Regions from separate parts of the Pseudarthrobacter sp. HLT1-3 genome, predicted to be linked through region 1. Evidence: predicted binding sites of a transcription regulator. Region 1 holds the regulator's gene; each other region holds the start of a gene.
What was found. The regulator HrcA, encoded in region 1, represses chaperone genes, less so after heat shock. The targets are predictions, from matches to a motif close to TTNGCACTCGNNNNNNNCGAGTGCNAA.

Region 1 (4,810 bases):
CCCGGTCTCAGCCTTCCGGGGCCGGCTGGTCCTGACGCTCAAGGGCCGGCTGCTCGCCGACGCCGTGGTCCGCAGGATCCTGCCGGACTAGATCCGGGCGGGGACCTGGCCCTTGGACTGGCGCCGGGCCCGGCCCTGGGACTGGTGCCGGGCCTGGCCCTGCGGCTGGGACCTTGCTCTGGGGCTGGCGCGCGTTGCGGCGCCGACGGGCTGCCGCGCTACTTGATCCAGCGGAGGTTGAAGTCGTAGCGGTGCGGCTGGCCGCGGTTGACGTGGATGCCGGCCGCCACCGAGAAGCACGTCACAGCGATCCAGATGATCGTGGCCAGGACAGCGAAAATGTTGCCCACCACAGGTACGAAGACCAGCAGGTTGCACAGCACGGCCGCAGCCGTGGGGGGCAGCGTGAAGTTCAGGGCTTCTTTGGACTCCTGCGCCGTGAACGGGCCCCGGTCCTTGAAGATCAGGTAGATCAGCAACGCGGGCACACAGCCCAGGATGCCGCCGAAGTGGGCCAGCGTGGCCCACTGCCGGTCCTCGTTTGCCGTCAGCGGCAGGGCATTTGCCGGAACGCCATGGTACGGAGGCTGGCCATGGCCGGCCTGGTTGCCAGCGTGTTCGCGTGCGTCGTCTGCCACGGTGTTGTCCTTCAGATTGCGGGGGTGCATTGGTGCGTCGAATTGCCAGGGCTGCGCCGGGAGCACAACCGCCCTACCAAGAATACGTGCTTGGGCGCCAAAACGCCGATCGGCCCGCTGGCGCGGGCCCACCCGGGCCCACCCGGGCGCGGCCTCAGGGAACGGTGAGGAAATCGATAACCTCTTCGACCCGGCCCAGCAGGGAGGGCTCCAGATCCGCATAACTGCGTACCGCGCCGAGGAGCTTCTGCCAGCCCAGACCGACGTCCTCCTTGGTGCTGTGCGGCCAACCGAAGGCCGTCAGTATGCCGGTCTTCCAGTCCACCCCGCGCGGAATAACCGGCCACTTCTCGATCCCCAGCACCGACGGCCGGATCGCCTGCCAGACATCTACATAGGGATGGCCCACAATCAGCACGTTCCCGGCCGCTCCGGGGGAGGCCATCACGGCGTCGGCGATCCGGGATTCCTTGGAATTCGGCACCAGGTGGTCCACCAGTACGCCCAGCCGGCGTCCCGGGCCGGGCCGGAAGGCGGCAACGGCGCCGGCAAGGTCGTCAATGCCGTGCAATGGCTCGACGACGATGCCCTCCACCCGGAGATCGTCGCCCCAGACCTTCTCCACGAGTTCGGCGTCGTGCTTGCCCTCCACCCAGATCCGGCTGGCCTTCGCCACCTGGGCCCGGTGGCCCTGCACCCGGACCGAGCCGGAGGCGGTGCGGATTCCAGCCGCCGGCGCGGCCGCGCGGGGCGCCGGCGGCATCAGCCGGATCGGCTGGCCTTCCAGCAGGAAGCCGAAGCCGAGCCGGAATGACCGGGATTTGCCGCGCCGGTCCTCCAGGGCGACGACGTGCATTCCGCCGGACTTCTCCACCCGCGTAACGGCGCCGACCCAGCCGGACTGGACCTCCTCAAGCACCATTCCGCGCTCCGCCGGCACTTCGGGCAGCTGCGTCTTGGCGGGCGCGGACAGGTCCTGCGGACCCCAGTTCTGGTACGACATCGGTGACACAGTCCTTTACACTCGGATGGCTGCGGGCGGGCTGTGCCCGAAAACACCAGCCCCAGGAAGAACGCCCGGAGCGAATCCAATGCTAACAACGCGGCGACTCATATTAGACTGGTTAGCACTTAGGCATGTCGAGTGCTAACACGGCGGTCCGCGACGGCCGGCACTTGGCGGCATCGGATCCGACAGTCGAATGGAGGTGGAGCATGAGCGAACCGCGCAAACTCGAAGTGCTGCGCGCCATCGTGGAGGACTACGTCCATTCACGGGAACCTGTCGGCTCCAAGGCCCTCGTCGAGCGGCATCACCTGGGCGTGTCCAGCGCCACGATCCGCAATGATATGGCGGCCCTGGAAGATGACGGCCTCATCACGGCGCCGCATACCAGCGCCGGGCGGATTCCCACGGACAAGGGCTACCGGCTCTTCGTGGACCAGATTTCGGCGGTCAAGCCGCTCTCGCCGGCGGAACGCCGCGCCATCCAGGCCCTGCTGGAGGGCTCCGACGACCTCGACGACGTCCTGGACAGGACCGTGCGGCTGCTCTCGCAGCTGACCCACCAGGTCGCCGTGGTGCAGTACCCGCACCTGAGCAGGGCCAAGGTGCGGCACATCGAATTCGTCCTGCTGGCTCCCCGAAAGGTGCTGGCAGTGTTGATCGCCGACACCGGCAAGGTGGAACAGCGGGTCATTGACGTCGGGCAGGACCTCTCCGAGGAGGCGCTGTCCGAGCTGCGGACGAGGTTCCTCGGCACCCTTTCCGGGACGTCCCTGAACCAGCTGCCGCAATCGCTGAAATCCGTGATTGTCACTTGCCCGCCGTCGCGGCGGGCCGACGCCCAGGCATTGGCACGGGGCCTGGAGGCACTGGCAGTCAGCAGCCGCGAGGAGCGGATGGTCATGGCCGGAACAGCCAACCTGGCCCGCTCCAACGTCGACTTCCCGCTCAGCATCGGCCCGGTCCTCGAAGCCCTCGAGGAGCAGGTGGTCATGCTCCGCCTGCTCGGGGACATGGCTGCGGACCCGCGGGGCGTCACGGTCAGCATCGGCCGGGAGAACCCGTATGACGGGCTGGCCGAGGCCTCGGTGGTCGCGACCGGCTACGGCCCGGACGCGACCGCGAAGGTCGGGGTCCTCGGCCCCACCCGGATGGACTATCCCACCACGATGGCCGCCGTCCGGGCCGTGGCCCGCTACCTGTCCAGGATTCTCGGCCCCTGACGGACCGCGGCCACCCGTCCGGCGCCCGCACCCGCGCGCCGGACCCCAACCAGGCTTCTTGCCACTAACCGGCAGTACAACCAGGAAGAGATACAAACTTTGAGCAGCCATTACGACGTTCTTGGAGTCTCCCGCGAAGCCACGGGCGAAGAGATCAAGAAGGCCTACCGCAAACTGGCACGCAACCTCCACCCGGATGTTAATCCCGGGGATGACGCGTCGGACCGGTTCAAGGCCGTCACGCACGCCTACGAGGTGCTTTCGGATCCGCAGAAACGCCGGATCTACGACACCACGGGCAACGAGAACGGCACCGACAACGGCTTCGGCGGCGGCAGCTACTCCGGCCAGGGCTTCGCGTTCCAGGATATTTTCGAGACGTTCTTCGGCTCCGGCGGCCAGACCGGACCGGCGTCCCGCGTCCGCCGCGGACAGGACGCCCTGATCAGCGTCCGGATCGACCTCCGCGACGCCGTTTTCGGCGTCAACAAGAAAATCGAAGTCGACACGGCCGTCACCTGCCCCACCTGTGAGGGCTCCTGCTGCCGTGAGGGCAGCCACCCGGAACGTTGTGACATCTGCGGCGGCAGCGGCCAGGTCCAGCGCGCCGTTCGTTCCATCCTCGGCCAGGTCATGACTACTGCCCCCTGCGGTTCCTGCGGGGGCTTCGGCACCGTCATCAACGACCCCTGCAACGAATGCGCCGGCCAGGGCCGGATCCGCAGCCGCCGCTCGCTGACGGTCAAGGTGCCCGCCGGTGTGGCTACCGGCACTCGCATCCAGCTCTCCGGCCAGGGCGAGGCAGGACCCGCCGGCGGACCCGCCGGCGACCTCTATGTGGAAATCCGGGTCAACAACGACGCCACCTATGTGCGCGACGGCGATGACCTCCACGCCAGCCTCAACATCCCGATGACGGCTGCGGCGCTGGGCACCGAACTCACCCTCGACACCTTCGACGGCCAGCAGGAGATCGACGTCAAGGCCGGCACCCAGTCCGGCGAGGTCATCACCCTGCGCGGGCTGGGCGTCACCCACTTGCGCGGCTACGGCCGCGGCGACCTCAAGGTCCACCTGCAGGTCGACACCCCCGAAAAGCTCGACGCCGCCCAGGAGGACCTGCTCCGCCAGCTCGCCAAGCTGCGCGGCGAACAGTTCACCGAAGGAAAGCTCGCCGGCACCGGCGGGGTCTTCTCGAAGCTGCGGGACCGGCTCGGTAACCTGTAGCGGTGAGCAACCCGGTCTTCTTCACCGCCCCCGGCACCCTGGACGGGCTGGTCCCCGGCGCCGTCTTCGTTCTTGACGGACCCGAGGCCCGCCACGCGGTCACGGTAAAGCGGCTTGCCGTGGGGGAGAAGGTGGACATCGCCGACGGCGCCGGGAAGCGGCTCAGCGGCAGTGTCGCGGCCGTCGCCCCCGGCGAGCTGAGCGTGGAATGCTCCGCCCTCGCCGACGAACCCCGGCCCGAGGTCCGGCTCGTCCTGGTCCAGGCCCTCGCCAAAGGCGACCGCGACGAGCTCGCCGCCGAGACTGCGACCGAACTGGGGATCGACGCCGTCATCCCCTGGCAGGCCGAACGGTCAATTGTGCGCTGGAAGGCCGAACGTGCGGCCAAGGCCCACGCAAAGTGGCAGTCGGTCGTCACGGCGGCCGCCAAGCAGGCCCGCCGGGCCTGGATCCCGGAGGTCCGCGCCGCCGTCGACGGCGCCGGGCTGCAGGCGGCAGTGGGTGCCGCCGACCTCGCCGTGATCCTGCACGAGGATGCCGTGCGCCCGCTGCGCCAGGTGCTGGAAGCCTGGCAGGATACCCGCCCGGCCGGCGACGGAACAGGGACGGGACGCGAGGTGCTGCTGATTGTTGGTCCCGAAGGCGGCATCAGCCCGCGGGAAGTCACCAGGCTCTGCGACGCAGGAGCGGTGACGGCCCTGCTGGGCCACCATGTG
Region 2 (4,810 bases), on a different contig from region 1:
GCGCCTTCAAGGCGCTGGCCGCCGTGCTGCCCGCCTGGCACCTGCGGACCATCTACCGCGCCGTTGATGAAGACCTCGTGCGTCAGCTGAGCAGGGGCTTTTACGACGGCGGCCTGCGCCGCCTGCCGGAAGGCCAGTCCGCTACCGGGCTGGACCGCGCCCTGACGGTGGAGTACCTGCCTGGCGGCACCGGACTGCCCAGCGCAGACCAGGACGGCGTCGAATCGGTGGTCGCCGAGGTGAACCGGGCAGTGGAGCTCGTCTTCGAGCACGCCCGGCTTCGGCCACGCACGTCGCTGGCTGTCGTCACGGGCAGTCTCCGGCATGCCGCGCGGATCGGCGAGTCCATTCGGCTGCAGCTGCCCAACTATCCGCTGCTGGCCAGCTTCTTCACCGCCGGCGACGAATCCTTCCGGGTGGTGGACCTGGAACGCGCCCAGGGTTTGGTCCGCGACCACGTGATCTTCTCGCCCGGCTACGGCCGCACCCCGCACGGCCGCGCGCTGCACAGCCTGGGCCCGCTGTCCGCGGAGGGCGGACGGGCCAAATTCGCCCTCGCCATGACCAGGGCACGGCGTTCCCTGCACGTGTTGAGCTGTTTCCGTCCCGAGGATCTCGACGTGACCCGGCTGAGCCACGGCGCGGTCGACTTCTACGAGCTTCTGGACCGCGAAATCGCGGGCAACTCCGATCTCGGCAGCCCGGCATCGCGGGCGGCTGCCAGCGAACAGGCCCTCGGAGCTGACCCGCTCGTGGCGGACCTCGGTGACCGGCTGCGGGCCAGGGGTGCCCGGGTCTGGCACCAGTACGACGGCGCACTGAACATGGTGGCCGCCGCCGATCCGCTGAGCACGCTCGGGCAGGACGACGCAGAGATTCCCCGGCCGGTGGCGATCGAGTCTGACGGCACCGAGCAGTACCGCCGGCTGACTGTCCGTGAACGCAGCAGGCTCCGCCCGCAGCTCCTGGAGCGACTCGGTTGGCGCTACATGCCACTATGGACCATAGAGGTCTTCACCGATCCTTCGGCCTGCGCCGACCGCATCGGCGGATACCTGGGCCTGGAAAAACCGACCGCGACGCACCGGAAGCCGGCGTCACCGGGTTTCTTCGACGACGACGTCGAGAACCTGGCCGTCAACGCAGCGCAGGCCTCGGCGAGGCCGGTCCCGTCCGGAAATACGCAGGGCGAGCCGGACAGCGCGAAACACGACAGAACAGATCAGGGCAGTCAGGAGGCCGGAGGCATGAACGCGGACGGCGACATCAGGAACAATGACGAAGTGCAGACCAGTGGCGAATCCCGTCGGGGCAGCCAGGGCGGCGCACCCCTGGCGGCCACAGCGGCGGCGGTCCCGGCCGGCGTGCTGCCGAACAAGGCCGCCGAAGACGATCCGCGGCGCTGGGGCGACGAACCCGGCGGCTACGACCACGACTCGTGGCTTCAGGAACAAAAGCCCCCGCACTGGGGCTAGGATGCTCCGGCCGCGCTCCCGCGCCGCAGGCCGCCTCGGGCGGACCTCGTGACCTGGTAAACCTCGTGGCCGGGCGAATCTCCTAACCGGGGGCTGCTCCCACGAGAACGAAGAACAGCTTTCCCTGCGTGGAGGCACCGGCGAGACGACGCGCCTGTTCGGCATCGGCAGCCACGACCAGAAGTCCGTCGGTCTCCCCGGTCGCCAGCCATGGGTTCGCCCCGTCGCCGTGCCCGGAGGTCCATAGCACCGGCACCGCCGCCGCCAGCAACTCGGACGCCGCCGGCTGGTCAAAGCCGCTGCCGTTCGTCTTCACCACGTTGACGAGCTGTCCGGGGGAGAGCAGTTGGATTGAGGCGGGATCCGCCATCCGGAGCGGCACGGCTGCGGATCCGGGCGGGCTTCCCGCCAGCAGGCCTGGTCCCAGGAGCTGGGACTCGGAGAGAAGTTGGCCCTTGCGCAGGCCCACAGCCAGTTGCTGGCCCTGCAGGGAATCGGTGCTGCCATAGCTGCCCGCCGGAACGAGTCCGCGGGGGACATTCAGCACGCTCAGATCGTCCGGGGCGAGGGTCTTTCCGGATGGAAGGTCCCGTGCCGCGGCGAGGGCCGGGACGGTGTCAGCAGGGGCTGGCGTTAGCTCCTGAACCGTGAGACCGGCGGCCACGCTCAGCAGGAGCGCCACCGCCAGCCGTCGGTGCCGGGCCAGCCACCGGCCCAGCCGCCTCCGGTAAGACGGCCGGACAGCGCGTCCAGCTCCGTGCGGAGGGCTTCCGGAGTTGGGCCGTCGTGGGCGGCGCTTTACGGAACGCCCAATGCCGAGAACCGATGGCGGTCGCAAGGCGCCGCGAAAGACAGGAATGGTAGCCGCGGGGATGATGCCAAAGGGCGGCCCGGTGGCTGAAAGTGTGGCCATACCCCGAGGCTAAGCCTGGAGGCGGACGCCTCGCGGACGCGGTTGCGGCTATGTGGAAAACCACCGAGACCGTGTGCCTCGAAGGCGGTCCCGGCTGGCGGAAGCGGGCCGTAACGCGTGCGCCTAGCTGGCGGAAGCGGACCCCGAAGCTTATGCCTAGCTGGCGGAAGCGGCGGCGGGTGCGGGAGTTGCTGCCGGGGCGGGAGCCGGGGACGGCGAGACTGTGCTGCCCTTGGCGTCGCGGGAGTCGGTCCGGTAGAAGCCGGAACCCTTGAAGACGACGCCGACGCTGTTGAACTTCTTGCGAAGCGTCCCCTGGCACTCGGGGCAGGACGTGAGGGAGCTGTCGGTGAACGACTGCACGATCTCGAAGGCGTGGCTGCAGTCCTTGCAGGCGTATGCATACGTGGGCACTGGAAATCCTCCTCTGGGACAAACGAGCAGGTCCCGGGCTGTCCGGTCAGGATCGCTGCCGATCTGGTGACCGGCGGATCCTTCCCTTAGCAGTCGCAGGGCCTGAGTGCTAATTCTATCACCCCGGCCGGGGGTCCCCGCGAGCCCTATTGCTGCAGCCGGAGCAAACCGCCCGGGGTCAGGGCGGCAGCCACCTTCCGGTCGAAGGACTGCGCCGGGATGCTGCCGGCGGGCAGCACCTCGGAGTCGTACACGATGGCGGCAGTCGGCAGGGAAGGCAGCGGCCCGCCGTCGGACGTCCCGCTCCTGGCGGGTAAGACATCGGACAAAGCAGCCAGAAACTTGTCGTAGTAGCCGCCGCCCTGGCCGATCCGGTTGCCGGAAAAGTCGACCGCCGTGGCCGGTAGAAAGATGCCGGCGGTGTGTTTCATGACGGTTGTGTCGTGGCGTTCCCCGCCGGGCTCCTGGATCGGAGCGTAGCGGCTGCGGGCGAATTCCGAGTCAGGCGTCCAGTACACCCAGCTCAGCACCAGTTCGGGTTCGCAGACCGGCAGCAGGATCCGGTGCCCCGCCCCGTGCAGGGCTGCCAGCAGCGGTAGCGTGGGAGGCTCTGAACCCACGCCAAGATAGGCCGCGAAGGTGCCCGTGAGGCCACCGGTCAGGCGCGACGCCCAAGCGAGTCCATGCCGTGCGATGCCGACCCCGGCGCTGTCCAGCGAGGCACGTGTCAATGCGGCACGCCTGGCCCGATGACTGGCCCGGATCTCGTCCTTCGACGCCATAACGACCTGTCCCTTCGAAAGATGTGACGGGGCCCGGGAAGGAGCGGTTCTCGGAGCCCGAATGATTACGCAATGTTTGGTCCCTCCGTTAGATTAGACGAGTGACTACACCCAACGCTCCCGTCCGCAAGGCCGTCATTCCCGCAGCCGGCCTCGGAACCAGATTCCTTCCGGCCACGAAGGCGATGCCCAAGGAAATGCTGCCCGTCGTCGACAAACCGGCCATCCAGTACGTCGTGGAGGAAGCCGTCAAGGTCGGGCTAAACGACATCCTGATGATCACCGGACGCAGCAAGCGCGCGCTTGAGGACCACTTCGACCGCGTCCCCACGCTGGAAGCCACCCTGGCCGCCAAGGGAGACACCGCCAAGCTGGAATCGATTCAGGCCGCCAGCAACCTTGGCGATATCCACTACGTCCGCCAGGGCGATCCGATGGGCCTGGGCCACGCCGTGCTCCGCGCAAAGCAGCACGTGGGTTACGAGCCGTTCGCTGTCCTGCTGGGCGATGACCTGATCGACGCCCGCGACGAACTGCTCAGCACCATGATCGAGGTCCAGGCGAAGACCGGGGGATCGGTGATTGCTTTGATTGAGGTCGAGCCCTCCGAGATCAGCGCCTACGGCTGCGCCGACATCGAGGCGATCGGTGGCGAAGAATTCGTCCGGATCAAGCACCTCGTCGAGAAGCCCGACGTCAAAGACGCCCCGTCCAACCTCGCCATCATCGGCCGCTATGTTCTCCACCCCGCGGTCTTTGAGGTGCTGGAACACACTGAGCCCGGACGCGGCGGCGAAATCCAGCTCACCGACGCGCTGCAGGAACTCGCCGCCGGCGACGGAGAAGGTCATGGCGTGTATGGCGTGGTCTTCCGCGGCCGCCGCTACGATACCGGTGACAAGCTCAGCTACCTTAAGGCTTGTGTCCAGCTCGCCTGCGACAGTGAGGACCTGGGCCCCGGCCTGCGGGAATGGCTGCCGGGCTTCGCTTCGAGCCTCGCTCCCAGCCTGACCAAGTAGTTCCGGTGGCGGGCGGCTTCAGCTGGCCGGTCACGCTGGAAAGCGGCGACCTCGTGTTGCGCCCCATCCGGTACCGGGACCGCAAAGAATGGACCGACGTCCGCTCCCGCAATCAGGAGTGGCTCGCCCCCTGGGAAGCGTCCAACCCTGTTCCCGGGGGTGGGCTTCCCGACTACCGCGCGATGGTGCGCTCCCTCAAGTCCCAGG
Region 3 (4,810 bases), on a different contig from region 1:
AGCAAAACCGGACGTGCGGATCTCCGCGCCGAAGGCAGCGTGCCCAAAATCGTTAGAAATCAGCAAGGACGTCGTTTAACCATGACCAAATACGCTCGGGATGAATTTGATCGGGTCCCGGAGACCTCCACTCGTCAGGGTGTTCACCGGGCAGTCGCCGCATCCCGGAGCCACCGCCGCCGGCTGGTTCCCATCCTGGCGGTCGGCGCCGCAGCGCTGGCCGTCGGCCTCCTGTCCTTCCTGGTTCTGCCCAAACTCGGACTCTCCTCCGCCGGCAGCACCCAGGCGGTATCAGTAGAGCAGGGCGGCAGCAGTGCCGCCGCGTCACCGGCGCCCACAGCCTCCAGCCCCGCACCGGCCAGCCCTGCCGCCAGTGCGGCACCGTCGGCGGCAGCCACGCCATCCGCGGTCGTCACGCCCTCGGCGGTGACCAAGCCCTCGGCGGCAGCCGCCGTCGTCGACAAGGCCCAGCCGGTGGGGGTCTTCAACGCCACCACCACCGCCGGTCTGGCGAACCGCGTGGGCGGAACCGTCTCCAGCGCCGGCTGGACCGTCGGCACGCTCGGGAACTGGGGCGGTGTGGCACAGCAGCGCTCCGTCATCTTCTACGGCGGCGCCGCGCAGAAGGCTAACGCCGAAGCGCTCGGAAAACTCCTGGGCATCACGACCGTGGTTGACTCGGCCGACTTCGAACTGCCCCTCGTCGTGGTGCTGGGCCCGGGCTTCCAGTAGCTCACCCGGTTACGCCTGAATAACTATTGGCAGCCCCGCCCGCCCGGGCCCTGCGCCCCGGCCGGAGGCTGTGGGTACAGTATTTGCGGGCTGCGTTTGCATTCGTTGTCCCGCATCCGTGTCCTGCTGCGTTTTGCATTCCGCGGCCCACATTGTGGTGGCCGCCCGCAGGCCGACTGAAAGGATGGACCCCATGGAACAGGGAACCGTCAAATGGTTCAACGCCGAAAAGGGTTACGGCTTCATCACCGTGGACAGGTCCGGGGACGACGTTTTTGTGCACTGGTCGGCCATCACCGGGGAAGGCTACCGTGCCCTGACCGAGGGGCAGCGCGTAGAACTTGAAATCGGCGAGGGCGAAAAGGGCCCGCAGGCCGAAAGCGTCCGGCCCGCCCCGTGATCTTTTCCCCCGCAGCACATGCACCGCGCGACCCCGCCGTGCAGGCCCCCGCCGCAGCGCACACCGCCCGGCAGGGAGCCGGCAGCGCGGTCCGGCGCGGGGCGGGCGTGCCACGGCCCGGCCGGGCCGTGGCCGTGGCAGTGGTTGCGGCGCTGACCACCACCGCATGCCTGGGGCCAACAGGGGGCGCCCGCGTGCAGCAGGCCGACGCGAGCGGGGACGGCACCCTGCGCATCGGGCTGCTCCTCGACAACACCGGCCCGCAGAACTTCCTCAACGCCCCCCAGCTGGCCGCCGCGAAGCTTGCGGTCAAGGAAATCAACGCCGCGGGCGGCCACAAGGGCAAGCCGGTGGAGCTGCTCCCGGAGACCATCAGCGGCGACACCGCAGCGCAGGCAAAGGCGCTCGTGGCGGCCAAAGCCGACGTCGTCATCGGCCCGACGGATTCCAGCCGTGCGCCCGCCGCCATCGATGTCCTGTCCAACGCCAGGATCGCCATGATTTCCCCCGCAAATACCGCCGGCGGCCTCAGCAGCTACGAGAGCCGCGGCTACTATTTCCGTACCGCGGCAGCCGATGTGGCGCAGGCCCCCGTTCTCGTGAAGCTCGCCAAGGACAGCGGCGCGGCAACCCTTGCCGTGGTCTACGAGGAAGGCAGCCACGGCAAGGACGTGTCCACCGCGGTCGCCGCGGCAGCCAAGGAGTCAGGCGTCGGGACCCTCGCTGTAGCAGGCTTCGCGCCCGGCCAGGCGCAGCAGGCGGCCGCGGCCGCGAAGGCGGCGGCCCCGGACGCCGTCGTGCTGGTTTCCCGCGCAGGTGCCCAGGGCGCCATCGCCGAGCTGAACAACGCCGGACTCGCCGGCTCGAAGCTCATTCTCAGCGACGGTGCGGTCAGCCAATACGGTTCGGGCCTCGGTTCCGGTGCCCTCGACGGTGCACGCGGCATCCTTCCGGGGACATTTGCCTCCGCACACTTCCAGGCCGAACTGGTCGCCGTGGATCCCGGGTTGAAGGACATGACCTTTGCCGCCGAGGCATACGACGCCGTCAACCTCGCCGCCATCGCTGCCGCTGCTGCCCAGGACGACGCCGGAACCTCCATCGCCGCCCGCCTGATCGCCGTCTCCGGCGGCAAGGTCCAGGCTGCCGGCAGCGCAAGCCCCGCCGGCGAAGCCACAGTCTGCAAGAACTACCAGGAGTGCCTCGACGTCATCCGGGCCGGCAAGCAACCCGACTACAACGGGGAATCCGGGCGGATCAGCTTCGACTCCCGCGGCGACGTCAGCAGCGCAAACTACGTTGTCTACCGCTATGGGGCAGACAACAGGGCCACGATGAGCGGCAGCGAAACGGCCAACAGCAGCGGCAGTTAATCGCCCGTAGCGTATTGCGTCGTGCCGCGGGCCGCCAGCGGGCCGAAGCGGCGCCGTCCGGCACGCCCGCTGCTTGCACTCTCCCCGGGGGAGTGCTAATTATTGAGTTAGCACTCCCGAGTATTGACTGCTAAAACAACGCCCGGTTTGCCCGGCAGCGAAGTTGCAGCAGGCGATCCAGGAGCGAAAGAAACACCTGGCTGGGGTGAGATCCTGGCCCGGCGGCATACAGAGGCCGCAGGGCAAGGATCGTCCGTCGCGGGCACCGCAGCAAGGTTCATTCTTAACGACTGTCCCGAAAGGACTACTGCCGTTATGGCCAAGATCATTGCATTTGATGAAGAGGCACGCCGCGGTCTTGAGCGGGGCCTGAACATCCTCGCCGACGCCGTCAAGGTCACCCTCGGTCCGCGTGGACGCAACGTCGTCCTCGAAAAGAAGTGGGGCGCCCCCACGATCACCAACGATGGTGTTTCCATCGCCAAGGAGATCGAGCTGGACGATCCTTATGAAAAGATCGGCGCCGAGCTGGTCAAGGAAGTTGCCAAGAAGACGGATGACGTCGCCGGCGACGGAACCACCACCGCAACCGTGCTGGCTCAGGCCCTGGTCAAGGAAGGCCTGCGCAACGTCGCGGCCGGCGCTGATCCCCTGTCCCTCAAGCGCGGCATCGAAAAGGCTGTCGAAGCCGTCACCCGCGAGCTCCTGGCCTCCGCCAAGGAAATCGAGACCAAGGAAGAGATCGCGGCCACCGCGTCCATCTCTGCCGGTGACAACGAAATTGGCGCACTGATTGCCGAGGCCCTGGATAAGGTCGGCAAGGAAGGCGTCATCACCGTCGAGGAGTCCAACACCTTCGGCCTGGAGCTGGAACTCACCGAGGGCATGCGCTTCGACAAGGGCTACATCTCCGCTTACTTCGTCACCGACGCTGAGCGCCAGGAAACGGTCCTTGAGGATCCGTACATCCTGATCGTCAACTCCAAAATCTCCAACGTCAAGGAACTGGTTGCTGTCCTCGAAAAGGTCATGCAGTCCTCCAAGCCGCTGCTGATCATTGCCGAGGACATCGAGGGCGAGGCCCTGGCCACCCTGATCGTCAACAAGATCCGCGGCACCTTCAAGTCCGTCGCCGTCAAGGCTCCGGGCTTCGGCGACCGCCGCAAGGCGCAGCTCGCTGACATCGCCATCCTCACCGGTGGCCAGGTCATCTCCGAAGAAGTCGGCCTCAAGCTTGAGACCGCCGGCCTCGAACTCCTCGGCCGCGCCCGCAAGGTCGTCGTCACCAAGGATGAGACCACCATCGTCGAGGGCGCAGGTGACGCTGACCAGATTGCTGGCCGCGTTTCCCAGATCCGGGCCGAGATCGAGAACTCCGATTCCGACTACGACCGCGAGAAGCTGCAGGAGCGCCTGGCCAAGCTGGCCGGCGGCGTTGCAGTCATCAAGGCCGGTGCCGCAACCGAAGTTGAGCTCAAGGAACGCAAGCACCGCATTGAGGACGCTGTCCGCAACGCCAAGGCTGCTGTCGAAGAGGGCATCGTCGCCGGCGGTGGCGTTGCCCTGATCCAGGCCGGCGCCAAGGCCTTCGCCAACCTGCAGCTCGAAGGCGACGAGGCAACCGGTGCGAACATCGTCCGCGTTGCCATCGACGCCCCGCTGAAGCAGATCGCCTTCAACGCCGGCCTGGAGCCGGGCGTTGTCGTCGACAAGGTCCGCGGCCTGCCCGCCGGCCACGGCCTGAACGCGGCAACCGGCGAGTATGTCGACCTGCTGGCTGCCGGCATCAACGACCCGGTCAAGGTCACCCGCTCTGCCCTGCAGAACGCGGCTTCCATTGCCGGCCTGTTCCTCACCACCGAGGCCGTTGTGGCCGACAAGCCGGAGAAGAACTCCCCGGCCATGGGCGGCGGCGACGACATGGGCGGCATGGGCGGCATGGGCGGTTTCTAACCACCCCTGCTTCCGGCGCTGAGCAGTTCAGCGCTGAACGTCCAGTTCAACGACGGCGGTCCCTCCTTCGGGTGGGGCCGCCGTCGGCGTTCCCCCAGACACTGAAACACGCCAACTCGACAACGACGGGCGGGGAGGCTAGGTGGGGGAGCCGGACGGGCGATTGGATGGGAGCCGGGTCGGGAGCCGGGCGGTGACATTGGTGGCAGCGCGGTCTGGCAGGATAGTGCAGTGACGATTACAGCGGCAGCCGACGGTTCGGCTTTAGGAAATCCCGGCCCGGCCGGATGGGCCTGGTACGTGAACGACGACTGCTGGCGGGCCGGCGGATGGCCGCACGGCACCAACAACA

Region 2: a site for HrcA is predicted at 2,889-2,915, ahead of AC50X9_RS10250 (FmdB family zinc ribbon protein). Genes of this name have one in related genera too.
Region 3: a site for HrcA is predicted at 2,613-2,639, ahead of groL (chaperonin GroEL). Genes of this name have one in related genera too.

What each region holds. Positions count from the first base shown of each region.
Region 1 is NZ_JBWZCJ010000008.1:69,749-74,558, reverse strand. Features, by position in the region: gene hemW (radical SAM family heme chaperone HemW) at 1-91, shown strand, start outside; gene AC50X9_RS09050 (DUF4870 domain-containing protein) at 219-638, opposite strand; gene AC50X9_RS09045 (DUF3097 domain-containing protein) at 793-1,641, opposite strand; gene hrcA (heat-inducible transcriptional repressor HrcA) at 1,854-2,867, shown strand; gene dnaJ (molecular chaperone DnaJ) at 2,967-4,094, shown strand; gene AC50X9_RS09030 (16S rRNA (uracil(1498)-N(3))-methyltransferase) at 4,097-4,810, shown strand, end outside.
Region 2 is NZ_JBWZCJ010000009.1:147,431-152,240, forward strand. Features, by position in the region: gene AC50X9_RS10240 (AAA family ATPase) at 1-1,475, shown strand, start outside; gene AC50X9_RS10245 (RcpC/CpaB family pilus assembly protein) at 1,558-2,157, opposite strand; gene AC50X9_RS10250 (FmdB family zinc ribbon protein) at 2,545-2,802, opposite strand; gene AC50X9_RS10255 (5-formyltetrahydrofolate cyclo-ligase) at 2,949-3,584, opposite strand; gene galU (UTP--glucose-1-phosphate uridylyltransferase GalU) at 3,686-4,603, shown strand; gene AC50X9_RS10265 (GNAT family N-acetyltransferase) at 4,609-4,810, shown strand, end outside.
Region 3 is NZ_JBWZCJ010000002.1:213,228-218,037, reverse strand. Features, by position in the region: gene AC50X9_RS02715 (LytR C-terminal domain-containing protein) at 82-732, shown strand; gene AC50X9_RS02710 (cold-shock protein) at 917-1,132, shown strand; gene AC50X9_RS02705 (ABC transporter substrate-binding protein) at 1,240-2,505, shown strand; gene groL (chaperonin GroEL) at 2,821-4,458, shown strand; gene AC50X9_RS02695 (RNase H family protein) at 4,690-4,810, shown strand, end outside.